DNA from 4 places in the Streptomyces sp. NPDC051976 genome. Region 3 is predicted to be linked to each of the others. Evidence: riboswitches for the same ligand, from Rfam matches in the RefSeq annotation. Region 3 holds a riboswitch; each other region holds the start of a gene.

Region 1 (7,605 bases), on a different contig from region 3:
GGAAGGGCGCCCGGCTCATCGCGCCGGTCTCCCTGACCCAGGCCGACGAGCAGCCGCTGCTGGAGATCATCGACGGCACGCTCTACAGCGACATCGACGGCAGCGTCGTCGCCGGCGGCTGGGGCAGCTACAACCTGACCGTGGGCCCCGGCGACCTCAGCGGCGACGGCAACAGCGACATCCTGGCCCGCGACAGCAGCGGTGTGCTGTGGGACTACACCGGACGCGGCAACGGCCTGCTGAACAGCCGGATCAAGGTCGGCGGCGGCTGGAACGGCTACAACGCCATCATCGGCGCGGGCGACGTCGACGGTGACGGCAAGGCCGACATCATCGCCCGCGACGGCGGCAGCGGCCACCTCTACATCTACAAGGGCACCGGCGTGGCCTCCGCGCCGTTCAAGGCCCGGGTGGACATCGGCGGCGGCTGGAACGGCTACATCCGGCTGGCCGCCCCCGGCGACCTCGACGGTGACGGCCGCGCCGACATCGTGGGCGTCAACTCCGCCGGTGAGCTGTACCGCTACAGCGGCTCCGGCCACAACACCACCGCCACCTTCAAGCCCCGCGTGAAGATCGGCACCGCCGGCTGGAACGGCTACTCCTCGGTCCTCTGAGCCTCGGCGACCGCCAGGCGCACCGGCCAACGGCCCGGCCCCGTACCGCGATTGACGCGGTGCGGGGCCGGGCCGCGTTTGTGTGGGAGGTATTGACGGGGCCATGCCTCGTCGGTTAAATCGCATCCTGAACTAAGTCGTGAACAAAGTGTCACCGCCCCGCGCGCTCCGGCTCCCCACGATCCCCCCACTGCCTCGTCGGTCCCTGGAGGTACCTCCCCATGTCGAGAACCCGCACGGCACTTCCCCTGCCACGCCTGCTGCTACGGCTCCTCGCGCTGTGCGCGGTCCTGCTCGGCTTCACCGCCGTGCCGGGCGCCGGACGCGCGCACGCCGCCCCCGCGTTCAAGGTGCTCGCCTTCTACGACGGCACCTACGACGCGGCGCACATCAGCTTCGTCCACGAGGCCAACCAGTGGCTCCCGCAGGCCGCCGCGCAGAACGGCTTCTCGTACACCGCGACCAACGACTGGAACCAGCTCAACACCGCGAACCTGGCCAACTACCAGGTGGTCCTCTTCCTGGACAACTACCCGCAGACGGCCGCCCAGCGCAGCGCGTTCCAGACGTACATGAACAACGGCGGCGGCTGGATGGGCTTCCACGTCTCCGCGTACAACGACCAGACGCCCAGCGACTGGTCCTGGTACCACGAGACCTTCCTCGGCACCGGCACCTTCCAGAGCAACAGCTGGGGGCCGACCTCCGAGACGCTGAAGATCGAGGACCGCAACCACCCGTCGATGGCCGGGCTGCCCGCGACCATCACGTCGTCGGTCAGTGAGTGGTACAGCTGGCACAACGACCTGCGCCAGAACCCCGACATCGACATCCTGGCCTCGATCGACCCGTCCAGCTTCCCGGTCGGCACCGACCCCAACCAGACCTGGTACAGCGGCTACTACCCGATCATCTGGACGAACAAGAACTACAAGATGCTGTACGCGAACTTCGGCCACAACGCGATGAACTACGACACCAACACCGCGCTGTCGTCCACCTTCGCCAGCGCCCAGCAGAACCAGTTCCTGATCCAGGGACTCAAGTGGCTCGGCGGCGCCGGCTCCACCACCCCGCCCGGCGGCGGCAACCCGCCCACCGGCGCCATCACCGGCTACGGCGGCAAGTGCGTCGACGTCGCGGGCGCCAACTCCGCCAACGGCACCGCCGTCCAGCTCTACGACTGCAACGGCACCTCCGCCCAGTCCTGGACGGTCGGCACCGACGGCACGATCCAGTCCCTGGGCAAGTGCCTCGACGTGGCCGCCGCGGGCACCGCGAACGGCACCAAGACCCAGCTCTACGACTGCAACGGCACCAACGCCCAGAAGTGGACCGCGGGCGCCAACAGCACCCTGGTCAACACCGGTTCGGGCAAGTGCCTCGACGCCACGGGCCCCAGCTCCGCCAACGGCACCCGCCTGCAGATCTGGTCCTGCTCCGGCGGCGCCAACCAGCAGTGGCACCTGCCGTCCTGATCCCGCGTCAGCCGAGCCCGGCCCCGTACGTCCAGGGGCCGGGCTCGTCGGCGTGTGCGTCCCGCGTCAGGACGGGCGGGTCGCGCCCGCGAAGGGCATCTCCGAGATGGGGGCGATACGGACCGGGGCGCCCGGGTGCGGGGCGTGGATCATCTGGCCGTTGCCGATGTAGAGGCCGACATGGGAGATGCCGGAGTAGAAGAAGACCAGGTCGCCCGGCTGGAGGGCGGACTCGGGAACCCGGGTGCCCGCGTTGATCTGCGTGTACGTGGTGCGGGGGAGCGAGACGCCCGCAGCCCTCCAGGCGGCCTGGGTCAGCCCCGAGCAGTCGTAGGCGTTCGGGCCGGTGGCGCCCCAGACGTACGGCAGGCCCAGCGCGCGGTAGGCGAAGGCGACGGCCTGCGCGGCGCGGGCGGAGGGGGCCGCGGGGATGCCCGACCGGCCGGGGTCGGGGGAGAGCGGGGTGCGGGTGGCGGCGCGGGTGGTGGGCGCCGAGGAGCCGTCGGAGGCGTCGACTGCGGCGCGTTCGGGGGCGGAGAGCCGGTCGAGCAGGGCCTGCGCCTGCGCCAGCTTCGTCTGCACCTCGTGCTTGCGGGCCGCCAGCCGCTCCTGCGCCGACCGCAGCGCGGCGAGCTTCGCGTCGGCCGCGTCATGGGTGCGCGCCACATCCTGCCGCTGGGCGGCGAGTTGGGCCAGCGCGGCGGTCTGCCTGCTGCTCAACTTGTCGAGCAGGCCCGCCCGTTCCAGATACGCGTCCGGCGAGGAGCTGAGCACCAGCTGCACGGTCGGGTCGATGCCGCCCGTACGGTACTGCGCCGCCGCCAGCGAACCGATGGTGTCCCGCGTCTCGTTGAACAGCGCGGTCTTGCGGGCCAGTTCGTCCTGGAGCGCGTCGACGGCGTGCCGGGCGGTGTCCGCCTGCTCCTTCGCGCCGTCGTAGCTCTCGGTGGCCGCCTCCGCCTGCTGGTAGAGGGCGTCGACCTCCGCCTTGACCTCGCCGGGGGTGGCGGGCCGCGGCTGCGCGTTGCCGGTCTCCGCGAAGAGGGTGACCGACGCGGCGGAGGCGAGCGCGAGGGTGACGGCCGTACGGGCCGAGGTGCGGGCGGTGAAGGCACGCGCCGCCGTGGGTCTGCGGTGCGAGCGGGGACTGTGGGAGGCCATGCGGCCGTCATCCCTTCCGGGGCCAGGGGACGGTCCGGCGGCGCCCGCCACGGGGGGAGCAGGCGACCGCCGGACCTTCGGCGGGGGCGGTCGTGCCGTCCGGCTTCTGACGGCAATGGGGATCGACCACCTGGGGAGTGACGCTAAACCTGCCGGGGGGAGGGGGCGGGCAAGGAGACCGGGACTGGTCGTATTCGATCGGCCCGCGACCGTAACCGACCGGCGGGCGGGGCGGCCGCGGCGTAATGCGTCCACCACATGACCGAAGAGCCGGTCGGGGACTCCCCGACCGGCTCTCGTGTGCTACGGAATGCGGTGTTGCGGTGCTTCGGCCCTGCGGTGTCAGGCCAGGCGGACGGCGCCCGCGAACGGCATCCAGCTCAACTGCCCGATCTCCACGACCGCGCCGGTGTGCGGGGCGTGCACGATCTGGCCGTTGCCGAGGTAGATGGCCACGTGGCTGATGCCGGAGTAGAAGAAGACCAGGTCGCCGGGGCGCAGGTCCGACTCCGAGACCCGCGTGCCGTCCTTGATCTGGTCCCAGGTGGTGCGGCCGATGTCGATGCCCGCGGCGTGGTAGGCGGCCTGCGTCAGACCCGAGCAGTCGTACGAGCCCGGGCCGGTGGCGCCCCGCTCGTACGGCTTGCCGCGCTGCGCGAGGGCGAACGCGATGGCCTGGGCGGCGCGGCCGGAGGCGGGGCCGTTGTACGTGTAGTGCGTGGGCGTCGACGAGGTGCTGTGGTGGTCGAGCGCGGCGAGCTGGGTGCGCTGGTCCTTGGTGAGGCTGTTGAGCAGCTTCTGCGCGGCGGCCAGCTTGGTGTCGACGTTCTTCTTCTCGGCGGCCAGCTTGCTCTGCGCGGCGGTCAGCTCGTTGAGGCTCGAAGTGGCCTGCGCGCGCTGGATGTTGGCCTGCTCCTGCTGGACCTTGAAGGTCTCCAGCGCCTGCTCCTGCGTGGTGGAGAGCCGGTCCAGCATGTGCGTCTGGGCCAGGAAGCCCGCCGGGTCCTCGGAGAGCAGCAGCTGCGTGGTCTCGTCGATGCCGCCGTCGCGGTACTGCGCGGTGGCGAACTGGCCCAGGATGCGCCGCGTCTCGTTCATCTTCTGGGTCTTCTGCGCGACCTGCGCCAGGAGCTGGTTCGCCGTCGCGCGCTGCTTGGTCGTCTTCTCCTGCGCGGCGTCGTACTGCTGCGTGGCGACCTCGGCCTGCTGGTTCAGTTCCTCGATCTGCGCCTTCACCTCGGCGATCGAGGGCTTGGCGGGCGCCGCGTTCGCGCTCTCGCTCAGCAGGGTGACCGAGGCCAGCGCCGCGGTGGTGATACCGACGGCGGCCCGCGGGCCCGCCGTTGACAGTATTCGGGTACGCGGCTTGCGATGCGACGCCAAGAGAGGCAAATCCTTCCGTGTGCCGCCTACCGGGTTAGCTGACGGGTTCGGGCTGAAGGTCGCCCTACGGTCGGGACACCTTGCGGTGTCTCTACCGATTCACCCCACGTGCTGGGTGGGTCCCCGGCTCCGGTCCAGGACCGGATTGAGCGGAGGTGGTGCGCTGTCGACTCCGGAGCCGACGGGGGAGCACGCCACCTAGCGGGCTACCGTAGTCAACTTCTTCGAGTCTTGGGAAGTTTGGATTGCAATGTGACCGAAATCGCTTTGTGATCTTACTGTTTGTGCACGCCCCCTTATTCGGACAAGTCCGAATACAGAGGGTCAATCCCTCGGTCAAGCCGGGCGGACGGCACCGTAGATGGGCATCTCCGTGATCGGCGCGATCTTCACCACGGTGCCGGTGTGCGGCGCGTGGATCATCATGCCGTCGCCTATGTAGAGCCCGACGTGGCTGATGTCGCTGTAGAAGAAGATCAGGTCGCCCGGCTGGAGGTCGGACGTCGACACCCGGGTGCCCACCTTCACCTGGTCCCAGGTGGTCCGCGGCAGGTCGATCCCGGCCGCCCGCCACGCCGCCTGCGTCAGACCCGAGCAGTCGTACGACGACGGTCCCGTCGCGCCCCACACGTACGGCTTGCCGATCTGCTGGCGCGCGAACGCGATCGCCGTCGCGGCCTTCGACGAGGAGGACGAGCCCGGCGCGGTCGGGGTGGTGCCCCCGGCCTTCTTCGCCGCCGCCTCGCGCGCCGCCTTCTCCTTGGCCGCCAGCGCCGCCGCCCTCTTCTTGGCCTCGGCCTCCTGCTTGGCCGCCAGCGCCGCGAGCCGCGCCTTCTCCTGCGCGGTCAGGCTGTTGAGCAGCTTCTGCGCCTCGCTCAGCTTGGTCTGCACCGTCGCCTTGGCGGTCCGCAGCTGGGCCTGCTGGGTGGTGAGGGTGGCCAGGCTCTTCGCCGCCTCGATGCGCTGCTGCGTCGCCGCCGCCTGCTGCACCCGGTACGACTCGACGGCCGACTTCTGGCGCTGGCTCATCACGTCCGACAGGTGCGCCTGGTCCAGCAGCGCCTGCGCGTCGGGCGACAGCAGGTAGCGGCTGGTCGAGTCGTCGCCGCCGGAGCGGTACTGCGCGGCCGCGTACTGCCCGAGCACCCGCCGCGAGGCGTTCAACTGCTCGGTCTTCTGGGCCGCCTGCGCCAGCAGCTTGTTGACCTTGGTGTTCTGCTGGTCGGTCAGCTCCTTGGTGCCGTTGTAGTGCTCGGTGGCCACTTCGGCCTGGTGCATCAGCGCGTCGACCTTCGCCTTCACCTCGGCGATCGACGGCTGCGCGGGCTTGGCCGGCTGGGCGGGCGCCGCACTCGCGCTCTCACCCAGCAGGGTCACGGTCGCCAGAGCCGCGGTGGTGATCCCCACGGCCGCTCGCGGACCGGGGGCGCTGAGTAGCGCGGTTCTGGCCTTACGGTGTGTCGCCATGGCGGGCGGACTCCTTCCGGACGCCGGACGCTGCCTGGTTGGCGGAGACCGTAGCCAAAGCGTGGCGCCGCTGTGAAGGCCGGTGTCCGATAGGCCCGATACCTTTTCGTAATCTTTTGCGGTTCGCATGCACGGCAGCGCTTTCCGTCACACAGCGTGGCATCGGCACTACGTCGGAGGCGGATTCGGCACTACACCGGAAGCGGCGGTGGGCTGTCGGTGCCGGGCTCTAGACTCGGGAGGCGATGAGCAGCCTCTTTGACGACAACTTCCTGCGCGGTCTCACACCGTTCGACGCCTCCGCCGAAGGCTCGGTCCCGCCGCCTCCGGAGCCGGAGGACGGACCGGGCGGCGAGGACGTGCCCGACGACCTCTTCGGCGGCCGGTTCGACGGCCCGCCGCCCGAGCGGGACACGCACTACCGCGACGGCGCCCCGCGCCCCGCCACCGACCCCGCACAGCTTTTGGAGGGTCTCAACGAGCAGCAGCGCGCCGCCGTCGAGCACTCCGGCGGCCCCCTGCTCATCGTCGCGGGCGCCGGATCCGGCAAGACCCGGGTGCTCACCCACCGCATCGCGCACCTGCTCGGCGCACGTCATGTCCACCCCGGCTCGATCCTCGCGATCACCTTCACCAACAAGGCCGCGGGCGAGATGAAGGAGCGCGTCCAGGAGCTCGTCGGCCCGCGCGCCAACGTGATGTGGGTGTCCACTTTCCACAGTGCGTGCGTCCGCATCCTGCGCCGCGAGTCGAAGGTGCTCGGCTTCACGTCGTCCTTCTCGATCTACGACGCCGCCGACTCCAAGCGGCTGATGGCGCTGGTCTGCCGGGACCTCGACCTGGACCCGAAGCAGTACCCACCGAAGTCCTTCAGCGCCAAGATCTCCAACCTGAAGAACGAACTGATCGACGAGGAGACCTTCGCCGGGCAGGCGGAGAACACGTTCGAGAAGAAGCTCGCCGAGGCGTACGCGCTCTACCAGTCGCGGCTGCGCGACGCCAACGCGCTGGACTTCGACGACATCATCATGACCACGGTCAACCTGCTGCAGGCGTTCCCCGACGTCGCCGACCACTACCGGCGGCGCTTCCGGCACGTCCTCGTCGACGAGTACCAGGACACCAACCACGCCCAGTACACCCTGGTCCGCGAGCTGGTCGGGACCGGCGAGGAAACAGCGGAGCTGTGCGTGGTCGGTGACGCCGACCAGTCCATCTACGCCTTCCGCGGCGCCACCATCCGCAACATCCTCCAGTTCGAGGAGGACTACCCGCAGGCCCGCACCATCCTGCTGGAGCAGAACTACCGCTCCACCCAGACGATCCTGTCCGCCGCCAACGCCGTCATCGAGCGCAACGCGGGGCGGCGCGCCAAGAACCTGTGGACCGAGTCCGGCGACGGCCCCGTCATCACCGGCTACGCGGCCGACCAGGAGCACGACGAGGCCCAGTACGTGGCCGACGAGATCGACCGGCTCACCGACGCGGGCGACGCCCGC
Region 2 (7,605 bases), on a different contig from region 3:
GCGGCACCGCGGAGACCGGCGCGCCCGCCGACTCCAGCAGGACCGTGCGCCGCTCGGTGCCGTACTGCTTGGCGACCGCGGCCAGTTCGGCCGAGACCATCTTGCGCAGCTCGGCGTCGGACTCCAGGATCCGGGTCAGCTCGGCGATCTCCGCGTCGAGCCGGTCGCGCTCGGACTCCAGCTCGATCCGGTCGAAGCGGGTCAGCCGCCGCAGCGGGGTGTCCAGGATGTACTGCGTCTGGATCTCGGACAGCCCGAAGCGCTCCATCAGGCCGGTCTTGGCCGCCGCCGCGTTGTCACTGGCCCGGATGATGGCGATGACCTCGTCGATGTCGACGAGCGCCACCAGCAGGCCGTCCACCAGGTGCAGCCGGTCGCGGCGCTTGGTGCGGCGGTACTCGCTGCGCCGCCTGACGACCTCGAAGCGGTGGTCGACATAGACCTCCAGCAGCTCCTTGAGGCCGAGGGTGAGCGGCTGACCGTCCACCAGGGCCACGTTGTTGATGCCGAAGGAGTCCTCCATCGGCGTCAGCTTGTAGAGCTGCTCCAGCACGGCCTCGGGGTTGAAGCCGTTCTTGATCTCGATGACCAGCCGCAGGCCGTGCTCGCGGTCGGTGAGGTCCTTGACGTCGGCGATGCCCTGCAGCTTCTTGGAGCCGACCGCGTCCTTGATCTTCGCGATCACCTTCTCCGGGCCGACGGTGAAGGGCAGTTCGGTGACCACCAGGCCCTTGCGGCGCGGCGTCACGTCCTCGACGGACACGGTGGCGCGGATCTTGAAGGTGCCGCGGCCCGTCTCGTACGCGTCGCGGATGCCGGACAGGCCGATGATCCGGCCGCCGGTCGGCAGGTCGGGGCCCGGCACATGGCGCATCAGGGCGTCGAGGTCCGCGTTGGGGTAGCGGATCAGGTGCCGGGCCGCGGCGATGACCTCGCCCAGGTTGTGCGGCGGCATGTTGGTGGCCATGCCGACCGCGATCCCGGACGAGCCGTTGACCAGCAGGTTGGGGTAGGCGGAGGGCAGAACGGCGGGTTCCTGCTCCTGGCCGTCGTAGTTGGGGGCGAAGTCGACGGTGTCCTCGTCGATCGACTCCACCATGAGCTGCGCCGGGCCGGACATCCGGGCCTCGGTGTAGCGCATCGCGGCCGGCAGGTCGTCCAGCGAACCGAAGTTGCCGTGTCCGTCGACCAGCGGTAGCCGCTGTGAGAACGGCTGCGCCATCCGCACCATGGCGTCGTAGATCGAGGAGTCGCCGTGCGGGTGCAGCTTGCCCATCACCTCGCCGACGACGCGGGCACACTTCACGAAGCCCCGGTCGGGGCGCAGGCCCATCTCGTTCATCTGGTAGACGATGCGGCGGTGCACCGGCTTCATGCCGTCGCGGGCGTCGGGCAGGGCGCGCGAGTAGATGACCGAGTAGGCGTACTCGAGGAAGGAGCCCTGCATCTCGTCCACGACATCGATATCGAGGATGCGCTCCTCGAAATCGTCGGGCGGCGGGGTCTTCGTGGTGCGGCGGGCCATCTCGGCGCTGCTCCTTCGTCTGGACCTGGCGGGCTTGCGGGTGGTGCGGACCGCCGCGGACGGCTGCGGCGGGACCTGCGACGTGCCGGTGGACGGTACGGGACCGCCGCGGACCATTGTGGACCGCGCCACCGACAACGCGGACCACGACCCGGCACGAGCGCGCCGTCGCCCGGAACTTCGCGGTCGGTCGGCTCGCTTGCCTAGAGTGGCAGCACTCTACGCAGTACCGCGCACGCGACCGGAAGGACAGCTTGCACATGGGTCACACGGCCACACCGGAGTCACACTCCAGCGGCCTGACAGCCACCGAGCACCGCCTGGCGAACGGCCTGCGGGTGGTGCTCTCCGAGGACCACCTCACCCCGGTCGCGTCCGTATGCCTCTGGTACGACGTCGGTTCCCGTCACGAGGTGAAGGGCCGCACCGGTCTCGCCCACCTCTTCGAGCACCTGATGTTCCAGGGCTCGGCCAGTGTGCAGGGCAACGGCCACTTCGAACTGGTCCAGGCCGCCGGGGGCTCGCTGAACGGCACCACCAGCTTCGAGCGCACCAACTACTTCGAGACGATGCCCGCCCACCAGGTCGAACTGGCCCTGTGGCTGGAGGCCGACCGGATGGGCAGCCTGCTGACCGCGCTCGACCTGGAGAGCCTGGACAACCAGCGCGACGTGGTCAAGAACGAGCGCCGCCAGCGGTACGACAACGTGCCCTACGGCACGGCCTTCGAGCGCCTCACCGGCCTCGCCTACCCCGAGGGCCACCCCTACCACCACACCCCCATCGGCTCGATGGCGGATCTGGACGCGGCCTCCCTGGAAGACGCCCGCGCCTTCTTCCGCACCTACTACGCGCCGGGCAACGCGGTGCTGGCCGTGGTCGGCGACATCGACCCGGAGCGGACGCTGGCCTGGATCGACAAGTACTTCGGCACCATCCCCGCGCACGACGGCAAGCCGGAGCCGCGCGACGGCTCGCTGCCGGACGTGATGGGCGGCCAGGTCCGCGAGGTCGTCGAGGAGGACGTGCCCTCCCGGGCGCTGATGGCGGCGTACCGGCTGCCGTCGGACGGCACCCGTGAGGGCGACGCCGCCGACCTGGCGCTGACGGTGCTCGGCGGCGGCGAGTCGTCGCGGCTGCACAACCGGCTGGTACGGCGCGACCGCAGCGCCGTCGCCGCCGGATTCGGCCTGCTGCGGCTGGCCGGCGCGCCCTCGCTGGGCTGGCTGGACGTGAAGGCGTCCAGCGGTGTGGAGCTGGCCGACATCGAGTCCGCGGTGGACGAGGAGCTGGCCCGTTTCGCCGCCGAGGGGCCGACGCCCGAGGAGATGGAGCGCGCCCAGGCGCAGTTGGAGCGCGAGTGGCTGGACCGGCTGGCCACGGTGGGCGGCCGGGCCGACGAGCTGTGCCGCTTCGCGGTGCTGCACGGCGACCCCCAACTGGCGCTGACCGCCGTGGACCGGGTGCTGACCGTCACCGCGGCGGAGGTCCAGGCCGTGGCCGCCGCGCGGCTGCGCCCCGACAACCGCGCCGTGCTCGTCTACGAGCCCACGGGCGGCGATCAGGCGGAGGAAGAAGAACCGGAGGCGGGAGCCGCCGCCGAAGGACCAGAACAGTCAGCGGAGATCGCCCAGGCCGTACAGACCGGGCAGGAGGGCGAGCTGTGAGCGACGACACCGCGGCCGTCATGACGTTCCACCCCCAGCCGCAGGCCGGTGAGCCCAAGCCGTGGGCCTTCCCGGCGCCGGAGCGCTCGACGCTCGGCAACGGGCTGACCCTGCTCACCAGCCACCGGCCGGGACAGCAGGTCGTCGCCGTCGAGGTGCTGCTCGACGCGCCGCTGGACGCCGAGCCCAAGGGCCTGGACGGCGTCGGCACCATCATGGCCAGGGCGCTGTCGGAGGGCACCGACAAGCACACCGCCGAGGAGTTCGCCGCCGAACTCGAGCGCTGCGGCGCCACCCTGGACGCGCACGCCGACCACCCGGGGGTGCGGGTCTCCCTCGAAGTGCCCGCCTCCCGGCTGGACAAGGCGCTCGGCCTGCTCGCCGACGCGCTGCGCGCACCGGCCTTCCCGGAGGACGAGGTCAAGCGGCTGGTGGCCAACCGGCTCGACGAGATCCCGCACGAGCTGGCCAACCCCGGCCGCCGGGCCGCCATGGCGCTGTCCAAGGAGCTGTTCGCGCCCGAACTGCGCTGCTCCCGCCCGCGCCAGGGCACCGAGGACACCGTCCGGATGATCGACGCGGCGGCCGTACGCGCCTTCTACGCCGCCCATGTGCGGCCGTCGACGGCGACCGCCGTGGTGGTCGGCGACCTCACCGGTATCGAGCTGCCCGCACTGCTCCAGGACACCCTGGGCGCGTGGACCGGCTCCACGGCGCAGCCGCGCCCCCGTCCTGCCATCACCGCCGACGACACCGCGCGGGTGGTGATCGTGGACCGGCCGGGCGCGGTGCAGACGCAGGTCCTCATCGGACGGGCCGGCGCCGACCGGCACGACCCGGTGTGGGCGGCCCAGGTACTCGGCACCTACTGCCTCGGCGGCACCCTGACATCCCGTCTGGACCGGGTGCTGCGCGAGGAGAAGGGCTACACCTACGGCGTACGGGCCTTCGGGCAGGTGCTGCTCAGCTCCGCCCCCAGCTCGCCGCAGGGCGCCACAGGGGCCGCGCTGATGGGCATCAGCGGCTCGGTCGCCACCGAGGTGACGGGACCGGCGCTGGCCGACGCCTGGCAGGTCATCCGCACCCTGGCCGACGGCGGGTTGACCGACGAGGAGCGGGACGTCGCCGTGCAGAACCTGGTGGGCGTGGCACCGCTGCGCTACGAGACCGCGGCGGCCGTCGCCGACACCTTCGCCGACCAGGTCGAGCAGCAACTCGCCGACGACTTCCAGGCGAAGCTGTACGCGCGGCTGGTGGAGACCGGCACCGTCGAGGCGACCGCCGCGGTGGTCAACGCCTTCCCGCTCGACCGGCTCGTGGTGGTCCTGGTCGGGGACGCGGCCGCCATCGAGGGACCGGTGCGCGAGGTCGGCATCGGCCCGGTGAAGGTGGTCACCAGCGGCTGATCGCGCACCTGTTGTGACGGAACCCCGGTCGCCGCTGGTGGCACCGGGGTTCCGCCCGTTTTCCGGCACTATGGGCGGGTGTTCGGGGAGTCCGCGGGGGTGTGGCGAAGCCAACAAATCGGCTGATCTGTTTGGTGTATCGGCGAGTACGCGGCTAGCGTCTTCGCTCGTTGCCCGCCAGCAGCGGTCGCCACCAGCGGCCCCGGGCACACATCGCCGAGTCCCCGTCAGGGGAGCCGGGGACCCACGTCCCTGGGGTGAATCGGGATCTTCCGCCCTGTGCGGCGGTCCCGTAGGAGACCTTCCTGCTCCGAACCCGTCAGCTAACCCGGTAGGCGAGAAGGAAGGAAAGGAGCGACGCCTCTCCATGGCGTTCACCGTTCTGCCCGCCTCCCGCGGGAAGCACCGCCGTGCCCACCGCGCCCCGGGCTCCGGCCGCACCCGCGCCACCATGGCCGGCGTCGTCGTCCTCACCGCCACCGGCGCCTTCGGCTCCAGCGCGATGGCCGCCCCCGGGCAGGCCGAGCCCGAGGCAGCCCAGAGCACCTCGCTGGCCCAGGCGCTCGACGTGACCGACTCCCTGGTCCACTCGCTCGCCGTCCAGGCCGACGCGCAGCACAAGGCGGCCGACACCGCGAAGGCCGAGGCCGAGCAGGTCCGGCAGCAGGCCGCCGCCAGGGCCAAGGCCGCGGCGGAGGCGAAGGCAAAGGCCGAAGCCCGCGCCAGGACGCTGCGCGAGCTGCAGAAGCAGCGCGCCGCCCGGGCCGCCGCCCGTGCCGCGCTCGCCTACACCAGGCCGGTCGGCTCGGCGCCGATCGGCACCGAGTACAAGGCGGCCGGGTCCAACTGGGCCAGCGGCTACCACACCGGTGTGGACTTCCTGGTCGACTCCGGCACCTCGGTGCACGCCGTCGCCGCGGGCACCGTGGTCTCCTCGGGCTGGGACGGCAGCTACGGCAACGACGTGATCATCCGGCACGCCGACGGCAAGTACACCGTCTACGGCCACCTCACCGAGGCCCTGGTCTCGGCCGGGCAGACGGTCACCGCCGGCCAGCGGATCGGCATCTCCGGTGCCACCGGCAACGTGACGGGGCCGCACCTGCACTTCGAGGTGCGCACCACCCCTGACTACGGCTCGGACATCGACCCCGTCGCGTACCTGCGCGCACACGGCGTCAACGTCTGACCCCCTCGCGCCACCACGGCGCCCCCTGACCGAAGGCCCCGGCTTCCCCCCAGCCGGGGCCTTCGTGCGTCCGTTTCTCCCCGGACAATCCTGAATTCTGGTGGCTGCTTTCCCATTCTCCGGTGTGCTGGAATGGAGTCGCGCACAATAGGGGAAAAGAATGGGGTCCTGCGATGCGGAATCGGCTGTGAACGGCACGGACGGCTCGGGCCGGCGTATCTCCGCCCAGGTGGTGTGTACGGCCATCAGGGACGACATCGTCGGCGGTTACTTCCCGCCCGGCGGCCGCCTCACCGAGGAACTGCTCGCCCAGCGGTACGGCGTCTCGCGGGTGCCGGTGCGCGAGGCGCTGCGCACACTGGAGTCCGAGGGGTTCGTCCGCACCCGCAGACACGCCGGGGCCTCGGTCGCCGAGCCGACCGAGCAGGAGGCCGCCGATCTGCTGGAACTGCGGGGCCTGCTGGAGCCGCTGGGTGCCGCGCGTGCGGCTCAGCGTCGCAGCGACGCGCATCTGAAGGTGCTGCGCGGGCTCGTACGCCTTGGTCAGGAGCGGGCGGTGCAGGGGCAGTTGTCGGACCTGCCGTCGCTGAGCGGCTGGTTCCACGAGACGCTCGCGCAGGCGTCCGGCAGCCCGACCCTGGCCGCGCTGCTCACCCAGCTCCGCCACAAGATCGCCTGGGTGTACGGGAACGGCGCCGCGGTCCGTGCGGCGGAGTCCTGGGAGGAGCACGCCGCGATCGTGGACGCGGTGGCCCGGGGCGACGCCGAGCGGGCCAGGCGGCTGGCCGCCGTCCATGTGGAGCGGGGGTCCGCGGTGAGGATCCTGAAACACCCCGTCAACGCGGGGCGCCGCCGCAATTAACAAACACACCGTATACAAGGTCGTAGAATTGCGGCGCCCGTAAATGCGATAAAGCGGGACCGGAGCAATCCTGTGGGATTGTCCGGCCCCGCTGAATTCCCGTGCCCGGTGGCGGAGTGAATCCGTCAGACGGTCTCGGGCAGCTCCTCCAGGCCCTCGGCGACGAGCTTCGCCAGCCGGTCGAGCGCGGCGTCGGCGCCGTCGGCGTCGGAGGCGAGCACGATCTCCTCGCCGCCGGTCGCGCCGAGGCTGAGCACGGCCAGCATGGACGCGGCGTTGACGGCGTTGCCGTCGGCCTTGGCGATCGTCACGGGGACGCCGGCGGCGGTCGCCGCGCGGACGAAGATGGACGCGGGGCGGGCGTGCAGGCCCTCAGCCCAGCCGACGTTGACACGGCGCTCAACCATGGTGCTGCCCTTCGGGTCGTTCCAGTTGTCTAGACCAGTTTCGCACGGCCGGAGGGCTGCTCCGGCACACGGACCGGCACCGGCGGATCCGCCGCCACCTCAGCCTGCCCGCTGTGCGTCGCCCCCGCGAGCGGGGCGGGCCCGCGCTTACCCTGGGCCCATGACGGCGCAGCCAGCTCATTCGTACCCGGTGCACTGGGAGGCGGACGTCGTCCTGCGCGACGGCGGCATCGCCCACATCAGACCGATCGGCCCGGACGACGCGGGGCGGCTGGTCGGCTTCTACGAGCAGGTCTCGGACGAGTCGAAGTACTACCGCTTCTTCGCGCCCTACCCGCGGCTGTCCGACCGGGACGTGCACCGCTTCACGCACCACGACTACGACGACCGCGTCGGGCTGGCCGCCACCGTCGGCGGCGACTTCATCGCCACCGTCCGCTACGACCGCACCGACGACAACGGGCGGGCCGTCTCGGGGCGGGGCGGCACCCGCGCCGAGGTCGCCTTCCTGGTGCAGGACGCCCACCAGGGCCGCGGTGTCGCCTCCGC
Region 3 (7,605 bases):
AGCGGGCGCGATCTGGTGGACGCCACCGCGGGCGGCCGGACCGTGGTCTACCTGCCGCCCGGCGGCGGTGCGGGCGACCCGGCCGTCACCGACGAGCTGGCCAGGCTCGGCGGCTCGGGGCGGGTCGCGATGCCCGATCTCGAGCTGCTGCCCGGTTCGTACGACCTGCCCGGCGCCCGGCTGCTCGATCTCGTGCAGGTGATGGACCGGATCAGGGCCGAGTGCCCGTGGAGCAGCGTCCGCACCCACGAGGACCTCGCCAAGTACGGCATCGAGGAGATGTACGAGCTCGTCGAGGCGATCGAGGAGGGCGACCGGGAGGCGATCCGCGAGGAGCTGGGCGACGTCCTGCTGCAGGTCGTCTTCCACGCGGCGATCGCCGAGGGCGACCCGGAGGAGCCGTTCGGGATCGACGACGTGGCGGCGGTGCTGGTGGCCAAGCTCGTCCACCGCCATCCGCACATCTTCGGTGACGAGACCGCCGAGACGGCGGAGGAGGTCCGGGCGAACTGGATCCGGCTCAAGGGTGTGGAGAAGGCCCGCGCCTCGGTGACGGACGGCATCCCGCCGGCCTCCCCGGCGCTGGCGCTGGCCGCGAAGCTGGCCGGGCGCGCCCGGGACGCCGGGATAGCCGTCCCCCCGGCCCCCCAGCACTTCACGCCCACCGACGAGCACTCCCTGGGCGACCACCTCCTCGCCGAGGCCGCCGCCGCCGACGCGGCCGGCCTCGACCCCGAAGCCGCCCTCCGCCACGCCGCCCGCCGCTACCGCACCACCATCCAATCCACGGAGTCCCTCCAGGACACCCCATGACCGGCCCCGCCCCCGGCCCGCCGGAGCTGTTTACGTGGGAGTTCGCCACGGATCCGTATCCGGCGTACGCGTGGCTGCGCGAACACGCTCCGGTGCGGCGGACGACGCTGCCGAGTGGGGTGGAGGCGTGGTTGGTGACGCGGTACGCGGACGCGCGGGAGGCGTTGGCGGACGGGCGGCTGAGCAAGAATCCGGTGCACCACGGGGGTTCGTCCCAGGCCCGGGGCAAGACCGGCATTCCGGGCGAGCGCAGCGCCGATCTGATGACGCATCTGCTGAACATCGATCCGCCGGACCACACGCGGCTGCGGCGGCTGGTGTCGAAGGCGTTCACCCCGCGCCGGGTGGCGGAGTTCGCCCCGCGCGTGCAGGAGTTGACCGACCGCTTCATCGACGGCTTCGCGCCCCGCGGCGAAGCCGACCTCATCCATGAGTTCGCCTTCCCGCTGCCGATCTACGCGATCTGCGACCTGCTGGGCGTACCGCCCGAGGACCAGGACGACTTCCGCGACTGGGCGGGCATGATGATCCGCCACGGCGGCGGCCCGCGCGGCGGAGTGGCGCGCTCGGTGAAGCGGATGCGCGCGTATCTGGTGGAGTTGATCCACCGCAAGCGCGGCGACCTGGGCGACGACCTGATCTCGGGGCTGATCCGGGCCGGCGACCACGGCGAGCACCTCACGGAGAACGAAGCCGCCGCCATGGCCTTCATCCTCCTTTTTGCCGGGTTCGAGACCACCGTGAATCTCATCGGCAACGGCGTCCACACCCTGCTGCGCCACCCCGCCCAGCGCCAACAGCTCCAGGAGTCGCTGGCCCGCGGCGAGAGCGATCTGATGGAGACCGCCGTCGAGGAACTGCTGCGCTACGACGGGCCGGTGGAACTGGCCACGTGGCGTTACGCGACGTGCCCGCTGACGATCGGCGGGCAGCCGGTCGCCGCCGGGGACCCGGTCCTGGTGGTACTCGCGGCGGCCGATCGCGACCCCGCGCGCTTCGATGCGCCCGAAACCGTGGATCTGGCCCGAAGGGACAATCCGCACCTGGGCTACGGTCACGGCATCCACTACTGCCTGGGCGCCCCGCTCGCCCGGCTGGAGGCGCGCGCCGCGCTGGCGACCCTGCTTACCCGGCTGCCCGACCTGCGGCTGGCGGTCGATCCGGGCGATTTGCGCTGGCGCGGCGGACTGATCATGCGCGGCCTGCGAACGCTCCCCGTGACATTCACGCAGCGGCCTCCACAAGGAAAGTGACGCAGTGTCAACTTCGTGATGCCGACGTGATGATCGCTACACCGACTTGTGATCCATTGGCCAACACCGCTACGTTCGGCGGTCAACGCGAGGCACACACCGCTCGCGGGACGACGTACGGCTGGAGAAAGGCGATCACATGCTCTCGTCCGGGAACGGTCGGCACCGCCGACCGCGTCAGGCCCCGGCAGCCATGGTGACCGTGGCCGCGACCGGTGCGGGTCTCGCACTGCCGCTGCTCGGAGCGGGCGCGGCGCACGCCGCGGACAACGGCACCTGGAACAAGGTTGCCGTCTGCGAGACCGGCGGAATGTGGAGTGCCAACACCAACGACGGCTTCTTCGGCGGTCTGGCGATCACGCAGACCACCTGGGACCAGTACGGCGGCGACGCGTACGCCTCACGCCCCGACCTCGCCTCCCGGTCGCAGCAGATCACCGTGGCCGAGCGCATCCTGGCCGACCTCGGCCCGGACGCGTGGCCCGGCTGCGAGGAGGACACCGGGCTGCTGAAGGACAGCGCGCCGCCGGACGTCGACCCGGGCAGCACCGCGACGCCCACCCAGGGCGCGACCACACCCGGCACGCCGTCCACGGGCACGACCACCGCGGGCAGCCCCACGGCGACGGGCACGCCCGCCACGCCCAGCACCCCGGTGACGGGCTCACAGGGCGACCAGGGCTCGCAGGGCGACCCGAGCGCCCCCGGCGTCCCCGGCGGCGCCCCGGTCACCGGCACGACCGGCTCCTCCACCACGCCGGGCACGCCCTCGACCGAGCCGACGCCTCCCGGCGGCACCAACACGATCGGCACGACGGCGCCCGAGCCGTCCCTGTCCGGCACCCCGGGCGCGACGACCCCCGGCGGCACGACGACGCCCGGCGGCGGCAGGCACGCGAAGCCGTACGTCCCCACGGACGCCGAACTCGCCGCGCGGGACCAGGCGACGCGGACGCAGGCCGAGGGGGTGGTCGGCTCCACCGACACCTCCCCGACCGGCACGTCCACCAGCGGTGCCGCCACGGACGCGCAGAAGCACGCGGCGGACACGTACACCGTCGGCGACGGCGACTCGCTGTCGGGTATCGCGAACAGCCAGCACGTCCAGGGCGGCTGGGATTCGCTCTACCAGGTGAACGAATCGGTCATCGGGCACGACCCGAATCTCATCAAACCGGGACAGATACTCCAACTCGACCTCGGCTGACCCCGGTTGAGGCGCCGGGGGCAAAACGGACGAACCGTATCCCGGCGCCTTTCCGGAGTGTGACATGGGTCTCCCGGGACGCTGTGACCGGCCGCTTGCGGAGCGCTGAAATCGTCCCGTCCGACCTGCGGATCTGTGCACCCGCTCAGTAGGGACCGTCAGATTCCGCTTGTGAAGGAGCTGTTTGTCCTTCCCGTGACCTGTGCATACGGTCATACCGCTCGCCACAGCGGGCCCTGTTGGTCGGGAACGCCGAGTCCTGCCGCCGACCGACGGGACAACAGACGCGAAAGCGCCGCAGGCAGGAGCGGGGGACCCAAGGTTCTTCGCCGGAGCCTCCCGTATGGCATGTGCGGGCGGACCGGCTCGGGGTGAAGCAACGGATACGTACCGCAGATACGGATCCAGCCGGGCAACTCACGCCCGAACCCGACAGCTGACCTCGCAGGCGTCGGTGAGGACACAACCATGGCTAAGCACCGTCGTGCCCGAAAGTCCACGCTCACCCGTATCGCCGCCGTCGCCGGTGTCGCCGGCACCGCGATCGCCGTGCCGCTCATAGGCGCCACCTCCTCCTCCGCCGCCAGCGTCGCCACCTGGGACGCGGTCGCCCAGTGCGAGTCCGGCGGCAACTGGCACATCAACACCGGCAACGGCTACTACGGCGGCCTCCAGTTCTCCCAGTCCAGCTGGGACGCGGCCGGCGGCCAGCAGTACGCCTCCCGCGCCGACCTGGCCACCAAGGACCAGCAGATCGCCATCGCCGAGAAGCTGCTCGCCCTGCAGGGCCCGAGCGCCTGGTCCTGCGCCTCCGCGGGCGGCCTGACCGCCGGTGGCCCGGCCCCCGACATCAACCCGGGCGGCACCTCCACCGCCGCGAAGCCGGCCGCCGCGTCGACCTCGACCAGCACCGCCAAGAAGGCCCCGGCCAAGCCCGCCGCCCCCAAGGCGACGCACCACCGCTGGTCGCACCACGCCACGGGCCACGGCGAGTACAAGGTCGTGCACGGTGACACCCTGTCGAAGATCGCCGCCGCCCACCACGTCTCCGGCGGCTGGCACAAGCTGTTCGAGATCAACAAGGACGTCGTCAAGGACGCCGACCTGATCTACCCGGGCCAGCAGCTCCACCTCGGCTGATTCCACGGCCGACCCGGGCCGCCTCACCGGCACCTCGGCCCCCCGGCCGGGCACGTACTCCCCCCGAGCGTGCCCGGCCGGGGTTTTCCGTCTCAGGGGTCGGGCTGGGTACCGGCGGCGGCCCTGAGGGCGGTTAGGCTCAGGTCGAAAAAAGACAGAGACATCTCAGAAGGACTGAAGGAGACACTCGTGCCGTCCATCGACGTCGTCGTAGCCCGGGAAATCCTCGACTCACGAGGCAACCCCACCGTCGAGGTCGAGGTCGGCCTCGACGACGGCAGCACCGGCCGTGCCGCCGTCCCGTCCGGCGCCTCCACGGGCGCCTTCGAGGCCCTCGAACTCCGCGACGGCGACAAGAACCGCTACCAGGGCAAGGGCGTGGAGAAGGCCGTTCTGGCGGTTATCGAGCAGATCGGCCCGGAGCTGGTCGGCTACGACGCCACCGAGCAGCGGCTGATCGACCAGGCGATGTTCGACCTGGACGCCACCCCGGACAAGTCCTCGCTCGGCGCCAACGCCATCCTCGGCGTCTCGCTGGCCGTCGCGCACGCCGCCTCCGAGGCGTCCGACCTGCCGCTCTTCCGCTACCTGGGCGGACCGAACGCGCACGTCCTGCCGGTCCCGATGATGAACATCCTCAACGGCGGCTCGCACGCGGACTCCAACGTCGACATCCAGGAGTTCATGATCGCCCCGATCGGCGCGGAGTCCTTCTCCGAGGCGCTGCGCTGGGGCGCCGAGGTGTACCACACCCTCAAGGGCGTGCTGAAGTCCCGCGGGCTGTCCACCGGCCTCGGCGACGAGGGCGGCTTCGCCCCGAACCTGGACTCCAACCGCGCCGCCCTCGACCTGATCATCGAGGCCATCAAGCAGGCCGGTTACGCCCCCGGCCAGGACATCGCGCTCGCGCTGGACGTCGCCGCCTCCGAGTTCTACAAGGACGGCAAGTACCAGTTCGAGGGCGGCGAGAAGTCCGCCGCCGAGATGACCGAGTACTACGAGGACCTGGTCGCCTCGTACCCGCTGGTCTCCATCGAGGACCCGCTGTTCGAGGACGACTGGGCGGGCTGGAAGGTCCTCACCGACAAGCTCGGCACCAAGGTGCAGATCGTCGGCGACGACCTGTTCGTCACCAACCCCGAGCGCCTGCAGAAGGGCATCGACAACGACACGGCCAACGCGCTGCTGGTGAAGGTCAACCAGATCGGCTCGCTGACCGAGACCCTCGACGCGGTCGAGCTGGCGCAGCGCAGCGGCTACAAGTGCATGATGTCGCACCGCTCCGGCGAGACCGAGGACGTGACCATCGCCGACCTGGCCGTCGCCACCAACTGCGGCCAGATCAAGACCGGCGCCCCGGCCCGCTCCGAGCGCGTCGCCAAGTACAACCAGCTCCTGCGGATCGAGGAGATCCTCGACGACGCGGCGGTCTACGCGGGCCGTTCCGCGTTCCCCCGCTTCAAGGGCTGAGCCCACTCAGCGGCACGGCGGGCCCGGCTCCCAGGGACAGGGCCCCCGCCTCCGTACGTCCCCGCACCCGGTCCCGTACCGTGGGCGGGGACGTACTGGCGTGGGACGGTGAGGGGTGAGACGGCGTGGGGGCGGATCGGTTCTCCACCTCGGCCCGGCTGAAGGCCATCGGCCAGGAGGCGCAGGCCCGGGTCTACCGGGCGGCGGCGGCCCGGCGCCCGGTGCGCCGCAACAAGCTCACCGGCCGCGCGGCGCTGCTCGCCCTCGTGCTGTGCGCCCTCGTGGTGGCCCTGGCCTACCCGATGCGGCAGTACATCGCCCAGCGCTCCGACATCGCCGACCAGCGCCGCGCGGCGCAGCAGGCGAAGGCCAGGGTGGAGCAGCTGCGCGAGCAGAAGGCGCGCTGGCAGGACCCGCAGTACGTACGGGCCCAGGCCCGCGAGCATCTGCACTTCGTGCTGCCCGGGGAGACCGGCTACAGCGTCGCCGACCCGACCCCCACCGGTGACGCCGCCGCCGAGCACCGGACGACGAACGACGCCGCCGCGCACCGCCCCTGGTACGACAACCTGTGGGACAGCGTCGACCAGACCGACGCCGGCGGGCACGCCGACGCGGCGGCACGACGCTGAGCGGCCGCCGCCCGGCGCCCCGCACGGACCCGCCCTCTACGTAGAACGGCCCATGACCAAACACCCCGAGCCCACCCCGCACACCCCGCCCACCGACGCGGACATCACCGCGTTCCGCGCCCAGCTCGGCCGCCCGCCGCGCGGCCTGCGGGCCATCGCGCACCGCTGCCCGTGCGGCAACCCCGACGTGGTCGAGACCCAGCCGCGGCTGGAGGACGGCACGCCGTTCCCGACGCTGTACTACCTGACCTGCCCGCGGGCCGCGTCGGCGATCGGCACGCTGGAGGCCGAGGGCGTCATGAAGACGATGACGGCCCGGCTGGCCGAGGACGAGGAACTGGCCGCCGCGTACCGCGCCGCCCACGAGGACTACATCGAGCGGCGCGACGCCATCGAGGTGCTGGAGGGCTTCCCGAGCGCGGGCGGCATGCCCGACCGCGTCAAGTGCCTGCACGTCCTGGTGGGCCACTCCCTGGCCGCGGGCCCGGGCGTGAACCCGCTGGGCGACGAGGCGATCGCGATGCTCCCCGAGTGGTGGGCCAAGGGCCCCTGCGTGCCCCTGGCAGCGGAGTCCTCCGAGGGTACGGGGGAGGGCGTATGACCACGCGGGTCGCGGCCGTGGACTGCGGGACGAACTCGATCCGTCTGCTGGTCGCCGATGTCGACCCCGGCACCGGGGCGCTCACCGATCTCGACCGGCGGATGCGGATCGTCCGGCTCGGGCAGGACGTGGACAGGACCGGGCGGCTGGCGCCGCAGGCGCTGGAGCGGACCTTCGCGGCGTGCCGGGAGTACGCCGAGGTGATCAGGGCGCACGGGGTGACGCCGGAGCGGACGAAGTTCGTGGCGACCTCGGCGTCGCGCGACGCGGAGAACCGGGACGAGTTCGTCCGCGGGGTGGTGGAGATCCTGGGCGTGGCGCCCGAGGTGATCAGCGGCGACCAGGAGGCCGAGTTCTCCTTCACCGGGGCCACCCGCGAGCTGACCGGCGCCGAGGGGCTGGAGAAGCCGTATCTGGTGGTGGACATCGGCGGCGGCTCGACGGAGTTCGTGCTCGGCGACGACACGGTGACCGCCGCCCGCTCGGTCG
Region 4 (7,605 bases), on a different contig from region 3:
GCGCCGACCCGCATCCGGGTCGGCTCCCATCTGGACGTGCCGCCGATCCTGCGGCGGTTCGGCGAGGAGGGCGCCTCGGGGCTGGCGATCGCCCCCGAACTGGTCGCGGCCAGTGCGCACCGGCCGCTCGCCCTGGCCACCGGCAGCCCGGGCGATGTGTACCTGTGCCACCCGTTCCTGGTGCACGCCGCGCAGCCGCACCACGGCAGCCGCCCCCGTTTCATGGCGCAGCCGCCGCTCCACCCGGCGGTCCCCTACGAGCTGGAGCGCGCCGACGGCGGGTACTCACCCGTCGAGGCGGCGATCCGGCACGGCCTCGCCGCCGGTGCCGGCCCCGGCGAGGCGATCGGCTAGCGTGCCCACCATGCTGCACGGACGGGACGGGGAGGCCGCCGCGATCGGCGCGCTGCTGGACGGGGCGCGTACCGGGCGCAGCGGTGTGCTGGTGCTGCGCGGGGCCGCCGGGATCGGCAAGACCGCGCTGCTGGAGCACGCGGTGGCCCATGCGGACGGGATGACGGTGGTACGCGGCTCGGGCGTCGAGTTCGAGGCCGAACTGCCCTTCGCCGGGCTGCAGTTGCTGCTGCGGACGGCGCTGGGTTCGCTGGACGCGCTGCCGGTGCCGCAGGCGAAGGCGCTGCGCGCAGCCTTCGGGCTGGCGGCCGACGGCGCGGGCGAGCCGATGTTCGTGGGTCTGGCCGTGCTGTCGCTGCTGTCGGACCACGCGGGCGACGGGCCGCTGCTGTGCGTGGTGGACGACGCCCAGTGGCTGGACCGGGCCTCGACCGACGCGCTGATCTTCGCCGCCCGCCGGCTGGACGCGGAGGGGATCGCGATGGTCTTCGCCGCCCGGGACGGCGAGGGCGCGTTCACCGCGCCCGGCCTGCCGGAGCTGCGGCTGGACGCACTCGGCGAGGACGCGGCGGCGGCGCTGCTGTCGGAGCGCGGCGGCGCGCTGTCCGACACCGCGGCCAAACGGGTGCTCTCCGAGGCGCAGGGCAATCCGCTGGCACTGCTCGAACTGCCGCTGGGCCTGCGGGGCGAGCCGGGCGCCGCGGCCTCGCCCGCCGCCTCCCCCGGTATCGACGGGCCGGGCGCGCTGCCGCTCACCAGCCGCCTGCAGATGGCGTTCCACGGCCGGGTGAGCCATCTCCCGCAGGCCACCCAGGCGTTGCTGCTGGTGGCCGCCGCCGACCACACCGGCGAACTGGGCACCATTTTGCGAGCCTCCGCCCGACTCGGCGCGGCCGTGGCGGATCTGGCGCCCGCTCAGGACAGCGGCCTGGTCGTGGTGGACGGCGACAGCGTGCGCTTCCGGCATCCGCTGGTGCGCGCCGCGATCCACCAACGGGCGCCGCTGTCGGAGCGGTTGGCGGCCCACCGGGCGCTCGCCGAGGCCGCCGACCCGGTCCGCGATCCCGACCACCGCGCCTGGCACCTCGCTGCCGCCGCCACCGGCCCCGACGAGGCGGTGGCCACGGCGCTGGAGGACACCGCGGGCCGGGCCCGCGAGCGGAGCGGCTACACGGCGGCCGCCCTCGCCTATGAGCGGGCCGCCCGGCTCAGCACCGATCCCGCCGCCCGCACCGGGCGGCTGGTGCGGGCCGCCGAGTCCGCCTCGGAGGCCGGGGAGATCGACCGGGCCAGGGGCTTCGCGGAGCTGGCCGGACGCGCCGCCACCGATCCCGCGCTGCGGGCCAGGACCCTGCACGTCCGCGCGCTCGCCGACTTCTGGCAGGGCGACTTCCCCGCCGCGCACCGGCTGCTGACCGAGGGCGCGGGGCTGGTCGCGACGTCCGACCCGGCGCGGGCCGGCGGGATGCTGGTGCAGGCCGCGCACACCGCCTGGTATCTGGGGGGTGACGTGGTCGCCGACACCCTGGAGCGGCTGGCCGCCCTCGATCTGCCCGCGGACGCGCCGATCCGGCCGGTCGCGGACTTCCTGACCCGCGCCCTGGGCCGCGCGGCGAGCAGCACACCGCCCGCCCTGGACGAGGCGGCGGCCGCGGCCCGCGCCGCGGGGGACGGCCGGCTCGACCCGCGCGACCTGGTGATGCTCTGCGGGGTCGGCCTGACGCTGGGCCAGGACGCCGCGTCGCACGCGCTGACCAGCGCGCTGATCGCGGAGAGCCGCGACAGCGGCGGCGTCGGCAGGCTGACCACGCTGATGTTCTTCCACTCCGAGGCGGAGATCTTCGAGAGCCGCTACGACGACGCCCACGCCACCGCGAGCGAGGCGCTGCGCATTTCCCGGGACACCGGGCAGGCTCAATGGGTCAGCCAGCTCAGCAGCGTCCTGGCGCATGTGGCGGCGGTCCGCGGCGACGAGGAGGGCTGCCGCCGCCACGTGGACGAGGCGCTGTCCGGCGGCACGGGCGGGGCGATGGCCCCGGGCGCCCCGTGGGCGTACTGGGCGCAGGGGCTGCACGAACTGGGCCTGGGCCACCCCCAGTCGGCGCTCGACCGGCTCGCGCTGCTGACCGAGGCGACGGTACGGCACCACATCTGCGCCACCCGCAGCGTCCCCGACCTGCTGGAGGCCGCGGTCCGGCTGGGCACGCCCGAGCGCGCGGAGGAGCCCTTCGCTCGCTTCACGGCGTGGGCGGACCGGTCGGGCCAGGACTGGGCGCGGGCGCTGGTGCTGCGCTGCCGGGCGCTGCTGGCCCCGGACACCGAGGCGGAGCGGCTCTTCACCGCGGCCCTCGCCGCGCACGACCCGCACCGCCGGGCGATGGAGTCGGCCCGCACCGCGCTGCTGTACGGGGAGTGGCTGCGCCGGGCGCGCCGCAAGAGCGAGGCGCGCGGCCGGCTGCGTACCGCGCTCGACACCTTCGAACGGCTCGGCGCGCGCCCGTGGGCGGACCGGGCCCGCAGCGAACTGGGCGCGTCCGGCGCCTCGGTGACGGTGGGTCAGGAGAGCAGGTCGGCGGCCGACGAGGCGGGGCTGACCCCGCAGGAGTCGCAGATCGTCCGGCTGGCCGCACAGGGCATGTCCAACAAGGACATCGCGGCGCAGCTCTTCCTCAGCCCGCGGACCGTCGGCTACCACCTGTACAAGGCGTATCCGAAGCTGGGCGTGGTCTCGCGCGGCGAACTGGCCGCGCTCTTCGGCTGACCCCGGACATGGCGGTGCCCGCCCGGTCGTGGACCGGGCGGGCACTGGAGCCGCCGTACCGCTGGGGTTCGCGGTGTGACGGGGACCTGGGGTCAGCCGTGGAGTCAGACGGTGACGCCGTGCGCGGCCAGGTAGGCGACGGGGTCGATGTCCGAGCCGTAGTACGGGGTGGTGCGGACCTCGAAGTGCAGGTGCGGCCCGGTCACGTTGCCGGTCGCGCCCGACAGGCCGATCTGCTGGCCCTCGGTGACCGTCTGGCCGGCCGAGACGAGCAGCTGCGACTGGTGGGCGTACAGGGTGTACTTGCCGTCGGGGTGCTTGATGATCACGTCGTTGCCGTACGCGCCGTCCCAGCCCGCGGAGACCACGGTGCCCGCGGCGATCGCGTGGATCGGGGTGCCGGTGCCGACCAGGAAGTCGACGCCGGTGTGGTAGCCGCTGGACCAGTTGGAACCGGCCTGGTGGTACGGGGTGCCGATGGCCGCGTTGCCGACCGGCTTGGTGTAGCCGGAGTCGGTGGTCTTCACGGCCGCGGGCTTCGCGGCGGGCTTGACGGCCTTCTTCGCGGGCGCGGGCACGGCCTTCTTCACCACGGCGTGCTGCGCGGTGTTCGGGCCGTTGAGGGTGAGCTTCTCGCCCGGGCGGATGATGTTCGGGTTGGAGCCGATGACCGTCTTGTTGTCGTTGTAGACACGGTGCCAGCCGCCCGCCACGTGGTGGCTGGTGGCGATCTTCGACAGGGTGTCGCCGCGGACGACCTTGTACTGCGTGGCCTTCGGGGCGGCCTTGGGGGCCGCGTGCGGGGCCTGGGCGGCGACGGCGGCGGGCGCGGAGGCCGGGGTCTGCGCGGAGGCGATGTCGGCGCCCACCAGCGGCAGGGCGATGGCGACACCACCGGTACCGGCGATGACGCAGATCCGGGTGAGGCGGCTGAGGCTGCGGGGCTTGCGGTGCTGTCCCTGTGCGGGCATGGGGGATTCCTCTCCTACGCCTGCGAGGTGAGCTGTCGGGTTCGGGCAGGAGATGCCCGGTCGCGTGGGTCCGGCCGTCGCTGTGCACGGCGCCGCGAACTTCACCCCGAGCCGTACCGCGTCCGCGGTACGGCGGCTTACCTGGGTCCCCCGCCCCTGCCGTCGGTGATCAAAGTCCAGGAAACCGGGCGGCGGCAGGATTCGGCGTTCCGCCCGACGGATGATCGCGGGTATCCGACCCGCGGAGAGCGAAGCTAGACGACTGTCCGATCTGCGGGCAACCAACCGCGATGCGCCGCAAATCACCCCGGCTCGGACACCGGGACGCCTCGTCACACCCCGTCGCCCGAGGGCCACCACAGCGTGGCCATCACACTCACCCTGGGTGAAAGCCCGTCAGACATGGGGTGATAAAGCACCCGGATCGGACACCGTGGGTACTCCCGGGCAATCGGACCGTGTTCCTGGCGTGACGCGCCTCACTCCGGTGTCATGAAGTGAGCCGCATCACGCTGAAATACCTCTATTTGCAGGGCATTTCGGATATTCCACCCATGTCCTCACCACGCCCGGCCGCGGCTCACCAGGTGCCGGGCCTGCCGCCGATCCGGGCGTCCAGCGTGCGGCAGAGCCGGTACGCCACCGGCCGGAAGCCGACCGCGGGCCAGTGCCCCGCGGCCAGCGGCGAGGCGGAGTGCCAGCGGGCCGACATGTAGCGGTGCCCGTTGTCGTACGCCCAGGCCAGCGCGGTGGCCAGCAGCACCCTGCTGATGCCCTCGCCGCGGGCGGAGGGCTCCACGTAGGCCTCGGCGAGGGCGACGCAGGACTCGGGGATCACCGGGTCGGGGGTGGCGGGGACGACCAGCACCATGCCGATCTCCTCGCCGCGCCGGGCGGCGATCCAGGCGGCGGAGCGCGGGTCGGCGAGCGCGTCGGCGTAGTGCAGGCGCAGCGCGGCGAGCGCGCCCTCCGGCTGCGGCAGGAACATCGCGGACTCGCGCTGCCGGCGCGAGGACTCGGCGGCCATCCTGCCGATCTGCGGCAGGTCGCCGGGGCCCGCGCGACGGATGCCGAGCCCCTCGACACCGCGCGGCTGGCGCCCGCGGGCCTTGACCGCCATCAGCCCCTGGACGAGTTCGCGGCCGAAGCCGAGGTCGGACCAGGGGGCGGTGGCGGCCTCGCCCGCCGGTACCTCGACGTAGTGGACCAGCCGCCGGTCGGCGACGAGGCGTTCGGCGACCCTGGCGTACAGGCCGCGCAGCACCTCCGACTCGCGCCCGCCGGGCAGCGCGTGGCCGCCGTAGGGAACCAGCGCCGAGCGCGGGTGGCTGCGCAGCGCGGCCGGGTCGTCAGGGCCGAGGTCGACCGGGACCGCGGCGAGATGCCCGCAGAGCCCGCCGTCGCCGTCCAGCGCCCGGCACGCCTCGAGACCCGGAGTGGCCAGCAGCTTGCCGAGCAACTCCTCGCCGCGGACCGGCCCGTCGGACAGCCACGAGCGCTGCGACGGGGGCAGTCTCGCCCGCGAGAACCAGCGGTCGTACCGCTGCGCGGCCAGAGGTATGTGCTCGGAAGTCAGCGGCGCGATGGCGACAGTCATGGTGGTTGGTGACGCTAGTGGGGCGCGCGGTCCCACGGCAAGGCTCAGCCCGTCCAGGCCGGGTGCCGGGGGTCGTCGGCGCGCACGGCCACGTCCGCGGTCCGCTCCGGCAGCACCTCGCTCGCGTACCGCGCGTAGGCGGGCAGCGTCCACCGCTCGGCGGGGTCGGTACGGCGCTCCAGCGCGGACGGCGACAGCCGCAGATGGACCGTCAGATCGAGCGGCAGGCCCTGGCCGAGCAGCAGCGGGCCGTCGAGCACCAGCACGCCGCCCGGCGGCAGTTGGACGTACTCGGCGCGCGTGGAGCGGTCGGTGGCGGGGTCCCGCAGCGACGGCAGGGCGCGCCCGGTGCCGCCGGGGCCCAGGGGTTCGAGCACCTCCCGGCGCAACGCGCCGGTGTCCAGCCAGAGTTGGTAGTACGCGTCGACGTCCTCGTGGCCGTACTCCAGTCGCACCGAGGCCGGGCGCAGGAAGTCCGTGGCGCGCACCCGCAGCGCGGGGCGGCCGAGGGCGGGCAGCGCGGCGCCGACGGCGTCCGCGAGATCGCCGGTACGGGCGGCGGGGGCGCCGTCCACGGCCATCCGCCACCAGGCGCCCGGCGGCGCGTCCGCGGCGGCGCGCTCCGCCAGCGCCTCGGCCATCCGCGGCCAGGTGATCGGGGTGAGCTGCACACCGGCCATCCTGCCCGACGGGCGGCGCGCCCGGGGAACACGGCCCCCGCCCCCCGAACGGCGGAGGGCACTGCTCCACTCGCGGGACCTGGGCCCGCGGGGCGCATGAACCCGTGCCGGCGGGCAATGTTCGCGGCGAGCACCGGACCCGCCACTCCCCCACACGGTGGAAAAACGCTACAAATCACCCATTTGCCGCTGGGCAGGATCTATTACTTCTTGTGAGCCTGGAAGAACTCATGGTGACCGTCCCCATCACCCAGGAGATAGCCCAATGATCCTGTCCATCTCCGGCGTCGTCCTACTCGGCGTCATCGCGTTCCTGTTCTTCCGCAAGGACGGACTGAAGGCGTCACACGGCCTGGTCTGCTCCCTCTTCGGCTTCTACCTCTCCAGCACGGCCATCGCGCCGAGCATCAAGGCGGGCGGCGCGAGCCTGGCCGGTCTGCTGAGCGGGATCCGGATGTAGCCGCCGACGGGATCCGGCCGCCGCCCGCAGGCGGCCACTCCACCACGGGCCCGGCAGCGGTCGCCCCGCGCCGGGCCCACCAGCTCTCCCGGCACTTCCCGCACACCGAACCACCATGGAGCACCCCGTGGCCAGGCGTCCCCTCCCCTCCATCCTGAGCAGCCGACCTGGACTCGTCCGCGGTCGCGATCTGGCGCGTTCGGCGGCCGACAGCGCCACCGACGTGCTCCACCCCGTCATCACCATCGCCCGGGGCCTGCGCAAGCAGAGCTCCTGGGCGGGCGGCTGGTGGGGCCGTACCCCGAAGGACCGGCGCGGCCCGGCGCTGCTGCTCGCCGCGGCGTCCCTGGTCGTCGTGGTGATGATGCCGTACGGCCCGCTGCTCGCCATCGCCGCGCTGATGGCGTCGGCGGGATGGATGGGCCGCGACCGCACCCCGGTCGCCCCCGCGGGACCCAGCGAGGCCGAGACCGGCAGGCTCCAGTCGGTGTACGAGGCGCTCGTGCCGTATCTGTCCGACCCCGCCGATCCCGCGCCGCTCTACGCGCACGACGGAAGCTGGGACGCCGCGTTCAGCGAGTACGAGTTCCGGCAGGGCCGGCTGGTGCGGCTGCATCTGCGGTACCCGGCGTACTTCACCGACGGCGAGGCGGACTCGCGGGCGCGGGTCGAGCAGCTGCTGCACGCCAAGGCCGGACGGGGGCGGGAGTACCGCTTCGACTGGAACGAGGAGGAGAACCACCTCACCCTCACCGCGCTGCCGCCGCTGCCGACCGACATCG

What was found. A riboswitch is a leader RNA that binds a small molecule or an ion and turns the genes downstream of it on or off. The one in region 3 is predicted to bind cyclic di-AMP.
Region 1: another riboswitch for cyclic di-AMP. It lies ahead of AB0M29_RS01330 (NlpC/P60 family protein); the one in region 3 lies ahead of AB0M29_RS25555 (transglycosylase family protein).
Region 2: another riboswitch for cyclic di-AMP. It lies ahead of AB0M29_RS22285 (M23 family metallopeptidase); the one in region 3 lies ahead of AB0M29_RS25555 (transglycosylase family protein).
Region 4: another riboswitch for cyclic di-AMP. It lies ahead of AB0M29_RS31750 (peptidoglycan DD-metalloendopeptidase family protein); the one in region 3 lies ahead of AB0M29_RS25555 (transglycosylase family protein).

What each region holds. Positions count from the first base shown of each region.
Region 1 covers NZ_JBFAXL010000001.1:285,225-292,829, reverse strand. The annotation lists gene AB0M29_RS01345 (VCBS repeat-containing protein) at 1-617, shown strand, start outside; gene AB0M29_RS01340 (ThuA domain-containing protein) at 839-2,095, shown strand; gene AB0M29_RS01335 (C40 family peptidase) at 2,162-3,256, opposite strand; gene AB0M29_RS01330 (NlpC/P60 family protein) at 3,599-4,639, opposite strand; cyclic di-AMP (ydaO/yuaA leader) riboswitch at 4,647-4,801, opposite strand; gene AB0M29_RS01325 (NlpC/P60 family protein) at 4,976-6,106, opposite strand; gene pcrA (DNA helicase PcrA) at 6,352-7,605, shown strand, end outside.
Region 2 covers NZ_JBFAXL010000022.1:107,942-115,546, forward strand. The annotation lists gene AB0M29_RS22270 (DNA topoisomerase IV subunit A) at 1-1,525, opposite strand, end outside; gene AB0M29_RS22275 (pitrilysin family protein) at 1,786-3,192, shown strand; gene AB0M29_RS22280 (pitrilysin family protein) at 3,213-4,598, shown strand; cyclic di-AMP (ydaO/yuaA leader) riboswitch at 4,803-4,951, shown strand; gene AB0M29_RS22285 (M23 family metallopeptidase) at 4,966-5,787, shown strand; gene AB0M29_RS22290 (GntR family transcriptional regulator) at 5,948-6,649, shown strand; gene AB0M29_RS22295 (HPr family phosphocarrier protein) at 6,775-7,056, opposite strand; gene AB0M29_RS22300 (GNAT family N-acetyltransferase) at 7,217-7,605, shown strand, end outside.
Region 3 covers NZ_JBFAXL010000028.1:27,170-34,774, forward strand. The annotation lists gene AB0M29_RS25540 (nucleoside triphosphate pyrophosphohydrolase) at 1-813, shown strand, start outside; gene AB0M29_RS25545 (cytochrome P450) at 810-2,066, shown strand; gene AB0M29_RS25550 (transglycosylase family protein) at 2,260-3,273, shown strand; cyclic di-AMP (ydaO/yuaA leader) riboswitch at 3,557-3,739, shown strand; gene AB0M29_RS25555 (transglycosylase family protein) at 3,742-4,413, shown strand; gene eno (phosphopyruvate hydratase) at 4,603-5,883, shown strand; gene AB0M29_RS25565 (septum formation initiator family protein) at 6,009-6,515, shown strand; gene AB0M29_RS25570 (DUF501 domain-containing protein) at 6,568-7,116, shown strand; gene AB0M29_RS25575 (Ppx/GppA phosphatase family protein) at 7,113-7,605, shown strand, end outside.
Region 4 covers NZ_JBFAXL010000041.1:66,030-73,634, reverse strand. The annotation lists gene AB0M29_RS31760 (phytanoyl-CoA dioxygenase family protein) at 1-354, shown strand, start outside; gene AB0M29_RS31755 (AAA family ATPase) at 365-3,115, shown strand; gene AB0M29_RS31750 (peptidoglycan DD-metalloendopeptidase family protein) at 3,220-4,086, opposite strand; cyclic di-AMP (ydaO/yuaA leader) riboswitch at 4,091-4,264, opposite strand; gene AB0M29_RS31745 (GNAT family N-acetyltransferase) at 4,667-5,683, opposite strand; gene AB0M29_RS31740 (uridine kinase) at 5,728-6,354, opposite strand; gene AB0M29_RS31735 (hypothetical protein) at 6,629-6,823, shown strand; gene AB0M29_RS31730 (hypothetical protein) at 6,951-7,605, shown strand, end outside.